Regions from separate parts of the Pantoea sp. PvP021 genome, predicted to be linked through region 3. Evidence: predicted binding sites of a transcription regulator. Region 3 holds the regulator's gene; each other region holds the start of a gene.
What was found. The regulator CRP, encoded in region 3, controls carbon source genes, mostly activating them, when cyclic AMP is high. The targets are predictions, from matches to a motif close to ATGTGANNNNNNTCACAT.
Positions count from the first base shown of each region.

Region 1: epd (erythrose-4-phosphate dehydrogenase) is a predicted target of CRP. The motif match lies at 2,066-2,083, and genes of this name have one in related genera.
Region 2: garD (galactarate dehydratase) is a predicted target of CRP. The motif match lies at 1,465-1,482, and genes of this name have one in related genera.
Region 4: cdd (cytidine deaminase) is a predicted target of CRP. The motif match lies at 1,533-1,550, and genes of this name have one in related genera.

Region 1 is NZ_JBSRXX010000003.1:296,552-299,727, reverse strand. Features, by position in the region: gene pgk (phosphoglycerate kinase) at 1-805, opposite strand, end outside; gene epd (erythrose-4-phosphate dehydrogenase) at 857-1,876, opposite strand; gene tkt (transketolase) at 2,191-3,176, opposite strand, start outside.
Region 2 is NZ_JBSRXX010000014.1:13,249-16,424, reverse strand. Features, by position in the region: gene ACVKSX_RS22940 (MFS transporter) at 1-1,080, opposite strand, end outside; gene garD (galactarate dehydratase) at 1,655-3,176, shown strand, end outside.
Region 3 is NZ_JBSRXX010000005.1:215,640-218,815, forward strand. Features, by position in the region: gene ACVKSX_RS15625 (YccS/YhfK family putative transporter) at 1-1,487, opposite strand, end outside; gene crp (cAMP-activated global transcriptional regulator CRP) at 1,545-2,177, opposite strand; gene ACVKSX_RS15635 (OsmC family protein) at 2,481-2,885, shown strand.
Region 4 is NZ_JBSRXX010000001.1:87,960-91,135, forward strand. Features, by position in the region: gene ACVKSX_RS00295 (NAD-dependent malic enzyme) at 1-324, opposite strand, end outside; gene cdd (cytidine deaminase) at 594-1,484, opposite strand; gene ACVKSX_RS00305 (CidB/LrgB family autolysis modulator) at 1,605-2,297, opposite strand; gene ACVKSX_RS00310 (CidA/LrgA family protein) at 2,290-2,682, opposite strand; gene metG (methionine--tRNA ligase) at 2,916-3,176, opposite strand, start outside.

The sequences.
Region 1 (3,176 bases), on a different contig from region 3:
CGGTCGCAGTTTCAGAGAATTCTGTGCCAACGCGTGAATCAGTTGGAACCGGAATACCGTGCTGATCGCGCAGGCCTTTAGCCGCTTCAACGAAGTCTGGCTCATACAGGGATTTGCCGACGTTGTTGTCGATAGCGACGAAGGTGTTGGCAATGCCGCCGCCCACAATCACGGTGTCCGCGATTTTGACCAGAGATTGCAGCACATCAAATTTGGTAGAGACTTTAGAACCCCCTACCACAGCCACCAGCGGACGCTCCGGGTTGCTCATGACTTTACCCAGCGCTTCCAGTTCTGCAGAGAGCAGCGGGCCAGCACAGGCGATAGGGGCAAATTTACCGACGCCGTGGGTAGAAGCCTGTGCGCGGTGCGCGGTACCAAAGGCGTCCATCACAAAGACGTCGCACAGAGCAGCATATTTTTTAGACAGTGCTTCGTCATCTTTCTTTTCGCCTTTGTTAAAGCGAACGTTTTCCAGCACAACCAGTTCGCCAGCGCCGACTTCAACGCCATCGAGGTAATCTTTTGCCAGGGTCACGGTGGTGCCGCTAAGCTTGTCTTTCAGGTAGTTAACTACCGGCAGCAGCGAGAACTCTTCATTGTATTCACCTTCGGTCGGACGACCCAGGTGAGAGGTAACCATTACTTTCGCGCCCTGTTTCAACGCCGCTTCAATGGTTGGCAGAGAAGCACGGATACGTGCATCAGACGTCACTTTACCTTCTTTAACCGGTACGTTCAGATCGGCACGGATCAGAACGCGTTTACCAGCCAGATCCAGATCGGTCATCTTAATTACAGACATGGTGAATCCTCTCGTTGATTCTCATAAGTTTTGCCAGACGCATACCGCGTCTTACCTGAAACCGCTTGCGGCCATCGCTAACGTCGTGTCGAGCATTCGGTTAGCAAAGCCCCATTCGTTGTCACACCAGACCAGGGTCTTGATAAGGTGTTGACCGCTGACCCGCGTTTGTGTTCCGTCCACAATGGCACTGTGCGGATCATGGTTAAAATCTACTGAGACTAACGGTAATTCCGTATAGTCAACTATACCACGAAATGTCCCTTCTGCCGCGCTTCGCAACAGGGTGTTAACTTCACACGCCGTCACCGCCTGATGCACAGAAACGCTGAGATCAATGGCCGTCACGTTAATCGTCGGGACGCGAACGGCTATCGCCTCGAAGCGATCGTTGAATTTCGGAAAAATACGGGTAATGCCTGCCGCCAGGCGAGTGTCCACCGGGATGATCGACTGACTGGCTGCACGCGTACGGCGCAGATCGCTGTGATAGGCGTCGATCACCTGCTGATCATGCATCGCCGAGTGGATCGTGGTGACGGTGCCGGATTCGATACCAAACGCATCATCCAGCAGTTTGATCACCGGGATAATGCAGTTAGTGGTACAGGAAGCGTTGGAGACGATACGGTCACTGGCGGTGAGTGACTGCTGGTTAACGCCATACACCACTGTGGCGTCGAGATCGTTTCCGCCGGGATGAGAGAACAGCACTTTTTTGGCGCCAGCCTGAAGATGCGCTTCGCCATCAGCGCGTGAGCCATAGACGCCGGTGCAGTCCAGCACCACATCCACGTCGAGTTCACGCCACGGCAGATCGGCAATGGCTGCACGGTGCAAAATGCGCAGGGTATCGCCACCCACCCACATTACATCGCGCTCCTGGCGGACATCGAAAGCAAAACGGCCATGGCTGGTATCGTATTTCAGCAGATGCGCCATACCGGTAGCTTCTGCCAGCTCGTTAATCGCGACCACGGTGAACTCTGCACGTCGGCCCGTTTCATACAGCGCGCGCAGGACGTTGCGCCCAATCCGGCCAAAACCATTTATCGCTACCCGTACCGTCATTTCTCTCCTGCCACGTCAGACTGAAAAAAACGTGCCGTTAGCCTGAGCGTTTCACTGCATTTTGTACAGGAGATTCTTACCCGGCATTGTCCGAAACCAGGGCGATTCGCCTGGCGACTGAAACGGTTCAGCTACAATAATAGAAGGAAGGAATAACAGGAATGATTGTGATCAATCTGGCTGCTTAAATTTGGATCTGCGTCACAAATTAAGGCAAAAGGCGGTTATTACTGCAGGAATAAAAAAATAAAAGGGACGAAAATTTCGTCCCTCTGTTTTTACAGCCGGGCGGGAACAGGCCCGCCTGACCGGTTTTACGCCAGCAGCGCTTTCGCTTTCGCGACGACGTTGTCGACGGTAAAGCCAAACAGTTCGAACAGCTGATCGGCAGGTGCAGATTCGCCGAAGCTGGTCATGCCCACGATAGCGCCGTTCAGGCCGGTGTATTTGAACCAGTAATCAGCGATGCCCGCTTCGATTGCGACGCGGGCGCTGACCGCTTTTGGCAGCACGGATTCACGGTACTCATCACTCTGCTTGTCGAAGGCATCCGTTGATGGCATAGAGACCACGCGCACTTTGCGGCCTTCGCTGGTGAGTTTGTCCCAGGCACCGACAGCCAGCTCAACTTCGGAACCGGTGGCGATCAGGATCAGCTCAGGCGTGCCATCGCAATCTTTCAGCACGTAACCGCCGCGCGCTACGTTAGCCAGCTGTGCCGTGTCACGATCCTGCTGCGCCAGGTTCTGACGGGAGAAGATCAGCGCAGTCGGGCCATCTTTACGCTCAATGGCATATTTCCACGCCACCGCGGATTCAACCTGGTCACATGGACGCCACAGGCTCATGTTTGGCGTGGTGCGCAGGCTCGCCATCTGTTCAACCGGCTGGTGCGTCGGGCCATCTTCGCCCAGACCGATAGAGTCGTGGGTGTAGACCATGATCTGACGGATCTTCATCAGTGCCGCCATACGCGCTGCGTTACGCGCATATTCAACAAACATGAGGAAGGTCGCGGTGTAAGGCAGGAAGCCGCCGTGCAGCGCCAGGCCATTGGCGATTGCGGTCATACCGAACTCACGCACGCCGTAGTGGATGTAGTTACCCGCAGCATCTTCGTTGATCGGCTTAGAGCCAGACCAGATTGTCAGGTTGCTGGGTGCCAGATCGGCTGAGCCGCCAAGGTATTCCGGCAGAATTTTACCGAAAGCTTCAATAGCATTCTGTGAGGCTTTACGGCTGGCGATCTTCGCCGGGTTCGCCTGCAGCTGCTCAACGAACTTCTGCGACTCTTCCTGCC
Region 2 (3,176 bases), on a different contig from region 3:
GAACGCCAGTGCCATGAAGAACACCACCACCCATTCGGTATCGGTGTAGTTACACATCACCATCGAAATAGAGAGCAGCATGCCGAGCACGATCGGCGTTTTACGCGCGATATTCAGCGAGCCGGTTTTACGCATCAGCCAGTCGGAGATCACCCCGCCCAGTACGCCGCCGAGGAAGCCGCACACCGCCGGAATCGAGGCAATAAAGCCCGCTTTGAGAATCGACATGCCGCGCGCCTGTACCAGATAGACCGGGAACCAGGTGATAAAAAAGTAGGTTAAGGCGTTAACGCAGTATTGACCGAGGTAGATACCCAGCATCATGCGTGACGTCAGCAGCTGTTTGATCTGGAACCACTTCTCGCTCCAGCTCACTTTGCGGCTATCCTTTTTGACATCCATGTTGATCAGCGCACCGCCCTGCTCCATGTACTCCAGTTCGGCTTTATTCACGCCAGGGTGATCGGTGGGATCGTGGATCACTTTCAGCCAGATGAAACTGAGGATGATGCCCAGGCCGCCCATGAACCAGAACACGTGCGCCCAGCCCACGGAAGAGACCAGCCAGCCCATGATGGGCGCGAAGATAACGGTGGCGAAGTATTGGGCCGAGTTGAAGATCGCCACGGCCGTGCCGCGCTCCTGCGCCGGAAACCAGGCCGCGACGATGCGGCTGTTGCCAGGGAAAGAGGGCGCTTCGGCCAGTCCCACCAGGAAGCGCAGAATAAACAGCGACATGATGATGCCGAAGCCGCTGAACAGATCGACGAACCCTTGCAAAAAGGTAAAGAGCGACCAGGTAAAGATGCTCCAGAAATAGACGCGTTTTGAGCCGAAGCGGTCAAGCAGCCAGCCGCCCGGAATCTGACCAATAACATACGCCCATGAGAAGGCAGAGAAGATATAGCCGAGTCCGACCGAATCGAGGCCAATATCTTTTGACATCGCCGAACCGGCAATCGAAATCGTTGCGCGGTCACCGTAGTTGAATGAGGTGACGATAAATAACATCACCACAATCCAGTAACGGGCATTGGTGCGTTTCTGCACCGTTTCCGCGGTCTGGCTGAAACTATTCATGATGCACTCCTGAAATATAGCGTGAGCTACATTCGCTCTGACTGCATACACATCGCGTTGGGTATCAGAGAGAAGTTGGGTTAAACACGGCGATCTTTTTGTTTTGGCAAACTTTATTTATCCATCCGGTGTCTGGCAGCCGCGGCGGTTAATAATCCCAGGCAACCTCTTTCGGATGAATAATACGTCGTGACAGATAACCTGACTTTGGCTAACGGAACTCAGTATAAGAACAGCCTGTGGCGATCACATTGGCGCATCGCCCTGGAATAATCGCCTTATTGAAGTGATTGTCTTGCGGATGCACAAAAGCCTGCGGTATAGCTCACGAAAGTGGCAAATATCCGTGCAAAATCCGCCCCGGATAACGCTTTCCCACGCTGTTTGTGAGGGTCTTCACTTGCTTTTGGATAATCGACCCAAAACAGCGAGGTGAATTGCCTTAATGGTGGTCATTTGCACAATGCGCGACCCGCCCCGCCTCCCTATACTGAAGCTGGCAAACAAGGGCGTGACAGGTCAGATCATTACAGCGTGCCGCACAAGTACGGTACGACAGACAGGAAGGTGAGCGATGAACCCAAAAAAAGATGAACAACCGCTCTATATCAAAGTCCATGAGCACGACAATGTGGCGATTGTGGTTAACAGCCTCGGTCTGCCAGCCGGTACGCAGTTTGCGGATGGTCTGACCCTCACAGAGCATGTGCCGCAGGGCCACAAAGTGGCGCTGAGCGCGATTAATCAGGGTGCAGAGATCGTGCGTTATGGCGAAGTCATTGGCTATGCATTGCGGGATATTGCCCAGGGCAGCTGGATTGACGAGTCACTGGTTGCGCTGCCGGAAGCCCCTCCGCTGGAGAGTCTGCCGTTAGCCACTCAGGTTCCGCCTGATTTGCCGCCGCTGGAGGGCTATACCTTTGAAGGTTACCGCAATGCGGATGGCAGCGTAGGCACGCGTAACCTGCTCGGCATCACCACCAGCGTCCACTGCGTGGCCGGTGTGGTGGATCATGTCGTACAGATCATTGAACGGGATTTACTGCCGCGCTATCCGAACGTGGATGGTGTGGTTGCCCTGAACCACCTTTATGGCTGTGGTGTGGCGATCAACGCACCGGCGGCGGTCGTGCCGATTCGCACCATTCATAACCTGGCGCTGAATGCGAATTTCGGCGGCGAAGTGATGATCGTCAGCCTCGGCTGTGAAAAGTTACAGCCAGAGCGTCTGTTGACTGGCACCCCCGACGTGCAGGCGATTTCGCTGGACGATCATGACATCGTGCGTCTGCAGGATGAAAAGCTGGTGGGCTTTGGCGCGATGGTCAATGAGATTCTGCAGGTGGCGGAGCGTCATCTCCAGCGGCTGAATCAGCGCCAGCGCGAAACCTGCTCCGCAGCAGAACTGATTGTCGGCATGCAGTGTGGTGGCAGCGATGCGTTTTCGGGCGTGACGGCAAATCCGGCAGTGGGCTTCGCCTCTGATCTGCTGGTGCGTTGCGGTGCCACCGTGATGTTCTCGGAAGTCACTGAAGTGCGTGATGCGATTCACCTGCTGACGCCGCGGGTGATTAATCAGGAAGTCGGTAAGCGCTTACTGGAGGAGATGGCCTGGTATGATAATTACCTCGACCAGGGCCAGACCGATCGCAGCGCTAACCCGTCGCCGGGCAATAAAAAAGGCGGGCTGGCGAACGTAGTGGAAAAAGCACTTGGCTCGATCGCAAAATCGGGACGCAGCGCCATTGTTGAAGTGCTCTCTCCCGGCCAGCGGCCCACGCGACGCGGATTGATCTACGCAGCGACGCCCGCCAGCGATTTTGTCTGCGGTACGCAGCAGCTGGCATCCGGTATCACCCTGCAGGTGTTTACTACTGGTCGCGGTACGCCTTACGGTCTGGCCGCAATTCCGGTGATCAAGATGGCGACGCGTAATGCGCTGGCAGAGCGCTGGCACGATCTGATGGACATCAATGCCGGGACGATTGCTACCGGTGAAGAGAGTATTGAGCAGGTGGGCTGGCGACTCTTTGAATTGATTCTGGATATCGCCAGTGGCAGGAAGCAGACCTGGTCCGATCGCTGGGGCATTCGTA
Region 3 (3,176 bases):
ATCAGACAACCCATCAGCGTATCCATGAGTCGCGGCAGCAGAAACTGCGCGCCATTCAGCGACAGCAATTGCAGCGAGTAAACCGCCGTGACCGTAAAGCCAATCATCGACCAGCCATAGAACTGGCGGGTAAAGCGATAGCTGATAAAAGTAATTGCCAGCATGATCAGCAGCACCAGCGACTCCGGCACCGCCATGCGCAGCGTGGCGGCCGCGATCACCAGACCGGCAAAAGTGCCCAGCGCCCGGTGCTGAATGCGGACACGGGTAGCGCTGTAGCCGTTCTGGCTGACGAACATGATGGTCATCAGGATCCAGTAGGGTTTGGGGATGTTGAAGAACAGCGCCAGCGCGCTGCCCAGCATCAGCATCACCGCAAAGCGGCCGGCAGTGCGCAGGGCCGATGAGCGAAACGAGAGATAACTGCGCAGCGCCGGTAACAGCGGCAGACGGCGCTGGCGGTCAGCCATCAGATCGCGCTGATAAAGGGGTTTCTGGGTGCGCAGGACCCGCGCGATGCGGTTGAAGTGGTAAAGGCAGAAGTTACCCACCGGATTGTCGGGATGCTGATGGGCGATTTTCTCCAGCGCGCCGAGCTGTTTATCCATCGCAAAGCGATCGGGTAGCTGGTGATAGAGAATGTTATCCGCCAGCACCCGCAACCGGGCCGAGATGGTTTTGGCATTCCAGCGGATCACCGCTTCGGCGTGGCTCTGTTCGACCAGCTTCTGCACCTCTTCCGGCCGATGCAGGCTGACCGAGATATGTTCCTGCAGATCCAGCGCCACCTGAAAGGCGCGCGTCAGCCGTTTATGGCTGTGATCGCGGCTTGCCGACAGCATATGCATCTGCTGATAACAGGTGTTAATCAGATCGACCACTTTCTGCTGGCGAGCCAGCAGCGGCGGCAGCGCCTTTTCCGGATCGGTCAGCTGCGTCAGCAGGGTATATTTTGCGTCGCAGTAGTTAGCCAGCTCGCGGTAGATCAGGCTCAGGCTTTCGCGCATCGGCTGCTCTTTCCACAGCCAGAACCAGAACCAGTTAAACAGCCCGTACCATAGCGTGCCGCCGATATAGAGCAGCGGGGGAACATAGATTGGCATGCGGCCAATCAGGCTCAGGGTAAAGATGGCGGCAATCAGGGTGCCGGGCAGCAGACGACCATGCAGCGGGCTGATCTCCCCGGTAACGCCGAGCAATAAGGGCATAGCAAACAGGATCAGCGGCAGCGGAATAGCATGGAGGGTAAGCCACTGCATCAGAAAGCTGCCGAGGGCAAACAGGCTGCCGCCAACAATCAGGCGTTTGAAGAAGCGTTTATGCGGGGTATCCAGACCGGCGATGTTGCAGCAGGCGGGCACTAATGAGAACAGCAGACCTTTTTGCAGGTCGCCAGCCAGCCAGCCCAGCGCCACCGGCAGACAGAGCACCAGCGTTTGCCGCAAGGCGTAGTTAACTTCAGGATGGTAAATAATTCGACGCCACATCGGCCCAACACAAACAATAACGGCGTGATGTTGCCATCACGCCGTGGGTGACAGGAATTAGCGGGTGCCGTAAACGACGATGGTTTTGCCGTGTGCGGAGATCAGGTTCTGATCTTCCAGCATCTTCAAAATACGGCCCACGGTTTCACGTGAACAACCAACAATCTGGCCAATTTCCTGACGAGTGATTTTAATTTGCATGCCGTCGGGATGCGTCATGGCATCTGGCTGCTTCGCCAGGTTGAGCAGGGTCTGTGCAATGCGTCCGGTTACGTCGAGGAAAGCGAGGTTACCCACTTTTTCAGACGTCACCTGCAGGCGACGCGCCATCTGCGATGAGAGTCGCATCAGGATGTCAGGGTTAACCTGGATCAGCTGACGGAATTTCTTGTAAGAAATTTCCGCCACTTCGCACGCGCTTTTCGCACGTACCCAGGCGCTGCGCTCCTGGCCTTCTTCGAACAGGCCAAGTTCACCAATAAAATCGCCCTGATTCAGGTAGGAAAGAATCATCTCTTTGCCTTCTTCATCTTTAATCAGAACCGCAACGGAACCTTTCACGATGTAGTAAAGCGTTTCTGCTTTTTCACCTTGGTGAATCAGCGTACTTTTGGATGGATACTTGTGAATATGGCAATGGGACAGGAACCATTCGAGTGTAGGGTCTGTTTGCGGTTTGCCGAGAACCATTCGCTATTATCCTCTGTTGTAATCGTGCCCAAAATACAGGGGGCAGTTTTCCCTGTCAGGCGGTGAAAGCTTCAAGCGTTTCCATTTCAGGAAATTATTCGGGCCGCATCAGGCGCAGTGCGCATCATCCTTCCCGGCTTCGTCATCGGGTGACGAAAAATATTTTCAGCACTGTTTGTAGCACAGCTTTTGCCGACTGTCTTCTGTTGTCTCGCTTCAGCTACGGGCGGATTTCTCTGGATTGCTGTTTACCAGGCGAAAGCGTACTCTGGCGACAAAACAGCGTATTCCGGAGCAAAAATCATGCAGGCAAGAGTGAAATGGGTAGAAGGGCTGACATTCCTCGGAGAATCCTCATCCGGCCATCAGATACTGATGGATGGAAATTCGGGTGATAAAGCGCCCAGCCCAATGGAGATGGTGCTGATGGCGGCGGGCGGATGCAGCGCGATTGACGTGGTATCAATTCTGCAAAAAGGCCGAAACGATGTGGCTGATTGTGAAGTAAAACTGACCTCAGAACGTCGTGAAGAGGCGCCGCGAATCTTTACGCACATCAACCTGCATTTTATCGTGAGTGGTAAAGCCCTCCAGGATAAAGCGGTCTCACGCGCTGTGGATCTTTCTGCTGAAAAATATTGCTCTGTGGCCATCATGCTGGGTAAAGGCGTCAACATTACGCATAGCTATGAAGTGATCGAACTTTAGTACCCGCAGGGATCTTTTAAGGTCGCGGGCAAAATCTGTCGTGCTCTGCTGTCAGACTGTGCCTGCGCTGGGAACCGGGTCAGATCGGAAAGTCGCTTAAGCCAATCCCTGGCCGCTCGGCCCGCGCGATTACGCACCTCATCCCTGAGGTGCGCCCGTAGCCGGGCCAACGCGTTGCGTTGTTCAAAAACGCTCCCGGCGTTTTTGTCCCAGGCGCGGGACGCTTTCCTCTTCTGACCCGGTTCCCAGCGTGTTAAGCTTTTTCGCTGCTGTCAGATTCATCCTGCATTG
Region 4 (3,176 bases), on a different contig from region 3:
GACGGTCGGGGTGTAGATGATGGGCATCATCTCTTCGAGATGGTTATCCAGCAGGCGGTAGAACAGCGTTTCGTTGGTGTCCTGAATGTTACGCAGGTAGACATGCTTATCGTTATTGTTTTTGAAGTCCTGGAACTGACGCCAGGCACGCTGCGCCTGCTCTTCAATCGATTCCACTGCTTCTGGCAGCAGACCGTTGAGGTTGAATTCGTTACGTTCTTCGATACTAAAGGCGCTGCCTTTGTTCAGCAGGGGAAATTCCAGCAAAATCGGGCCAGCATAAGGGATATACAGCGGGCGTTTACTTTCGTAGTCGAGTTCCATGCGGTAATGCTCCGGTTGCAGTGTTGTCTGGCGTCACGCCGGAAAGGTAGCGCCAGTTTTCTTACCCGTTATAGCTCAGACTGCAGGCCTGGCAGCGGCAGGGTAACCGCTGCAGAAACATTCACGACCGTGCTGCCATCCTGCAACCTGAATTATTCAGAGTAATTTGTAATGACGTGAATTCTGGCGCCAGATCCTATGAAATTTCCCGCAGAAGTACAGCGTTTGTTAATAAAAGCTCACAAAACTGTGGCCTCTCTGACAGCGGGTTATGCTTTGTTCAGCGTCACCTGCAGCAGCTCACCGCAACCAAATGTCTCTAGTGTCGCCTGTGTGGCGGCGAACTGGCTTAGCGTGGCATTTTCCACTTCGGCTAATACCGCTTTTTTTATCTGACGAACATCGCCACCCTGCATGTTGAGCAGGACCAGCGCCGCCTGAAGGGGCGGGAAACTCGGGTTAAAGGCGGCATTTTCCGCATAGCGCCCGGTGACAATCGCGCCGTTTGCGGTCAGCAGCGCAACACCGGCGTGTGACTGGCTGTAAGGCGCGTGGCTGGCATTTGCAGCGGCAACCGCGGCCTGCACCAGTTCATCGCCTTCGGCTACATAGCCGTGATCCACGCTGTCCATCAGGAAGGTCGTGATGTCCAGATCGCGCGGTCCAAAGGCATCCGGCAGATAATCGGCCAGGGTGCTGATCGCGCGTTGTGGCAGGCTGATGCGAATGTTCGTACCGCTGTTCAGCTCGTTCATAAACTGACGGCAGTGACCGCACGGTGTGTAGTTAACGGTGATCGTCTCAAGCTGACTTTCGCCACGCAGCCACGCATGGGTAATGGCGCTCTGCTCGGCGTGAACCGTCTGTTGCAACGGCGTACCGATAAATTCCATGTTGGCCCCGAAGTACCAGTTGCCGCTGACGCCACGGGCGATAGCCCCGACGTTAAAATGCGACACGGTAGCAACGGCACAGGCCGCCGCCAGGGGCAGCAGCGCCAGCGCCAGAGCATCGGCATCCATCTGCGTCTGTTGCTGCAGTGAGGCGACCTGGTCGGCGCTCAGCACCGCCTGAAAGCCAGGATCGTCCAGCAGCGGAGCGAGTGCGGTTTGCAGCGTTGACGGCAATGCCTCAAAGGCAGAGAGGAAACGGGATTGCATGTGAGCCTCATTAGATTCAGCAGGGCGATGTGCCAGTCACCGGTTTATATGTGATCCACATCGCTCTGACAATGTAACCTGTGTTGCATGTTTCAACTTTGCGAGATCTCTCGCAAACTTTCAGCCAAACCAGTGCAGCAGCAGCGGAAAAATAAACGGCGCCAGCAGTGAGGTGATGATGCCGCAGATCACCAGCGCCAGTGAGCTGAATGCCCCTTCCTGATAGTCGAGTTCAGCGGCGCGCGCTGTGCCGAGGGCGTGCGACGCGTTACCTATCGCCAGTCCGCGCGCTGCTTTAGATTTCACGCCAAGCAGATTCAGCACGGTATGTCCGAACACCGCCCCCAGTACCCCGGCAATCAGCACGCAGATGGCGCTGATGGCGGGAATACCGTGCAGCGAACCGGAGACGGCCATCGCAATGGGCGTGGTAACGGATTTAGGAACAATGGTAGCGGCGATTTCAGGCGTGGCACCCATCCACAGAGCAATAGCGGTGCCAGAGGTCATGGCGGTCACACTGCCGATAAAGCAGACGCCAATAATCGATTTCCAGCGGGCTCGGATCTGGTGCATCTGCTCATACAGCGGCAGTGCCAGCGCGACAACTGCCGGTTGCAGCAGCTGATTAAGAATCTGACTGCCCGCGAAATAGCGCGAATAGGGCAGCTGCAACAGCAGCAGAATCGGGATAATAATCGCCATCGCGACCAGCAGCGGATTAAGCAGCGAGATTTTCAGCCGTATCGCCAGTTTGCGCGCCAGAAAAAATGCCGCCAGCGTCAGTGGCAGTGACCACCATATTTCACTCATCGCCTGACTCCCCGGCCGGACGGCGACTATGAAGCTGGTGGGCGCTTACGCCGACAATAGAGAGAACCAGGAAAGTGCTGACGACGCAGGAGATCACGATAGGGCCAAACTGCGCGGTCAGAATATCGGTGTAGCTCATCACCCCGACGCTGATCGGCACAAACAGCAGCGCCATATAGCGAATCAGCAGATGGCAGCCCGGTTTAACCCAGCTGACCGGCAGGATCTGCGAGGCGAGCAGGGCAAACAGAATTAACATCCCAAGGATGCTGCCAGGCAGTTTGATGGGCAGCAGCGAGGCGATGCCGATTCCGGCGTATAAGCAGAGATAAATGATGATAAAGGCGCGAAGATAGCGCCCGCAGACAGACAGCACGGTGAGCATGGCAGGCTCCTGTTTTCACTGAGCTTCATCATACGCATTAACCGCTTAGCGTGCTAGCGATCACATTTATGCAGCGGTGTGGCCGTAGCAGATACAGATTTTCAGGGGCGGGAGTGGAATGGAAGCGGTGCACATTCAGAGCGAGGAGTGATAACCCTTCGCGCCCGTGATGAGGCACGAAGGGTTTGAGAACGACACTGCGCTAAGCGGTTAAAGCCGCAGAATGCAGAGTGTTACTTAACGGGCATTCCCGGTACAGCACCGCTGTCGACGGACAGCACAAACAGATCTTTGCCGCCAGGACCCGCTGACAGCACCATGCCTTCAGAAATACCAAAGCGCATTTTACGCGGCGCGAGGTTGGCCACGATAATGGTCATTTTACCGACCAGCACAGAGGGATCGGGATAGGCGGCGCGGATACCCGAGAAGATCTGACGCTTTTCACCGCCAATGTCGAGCTGCAGGCGCAGCAGCTTGTCCGAACCCTCAAC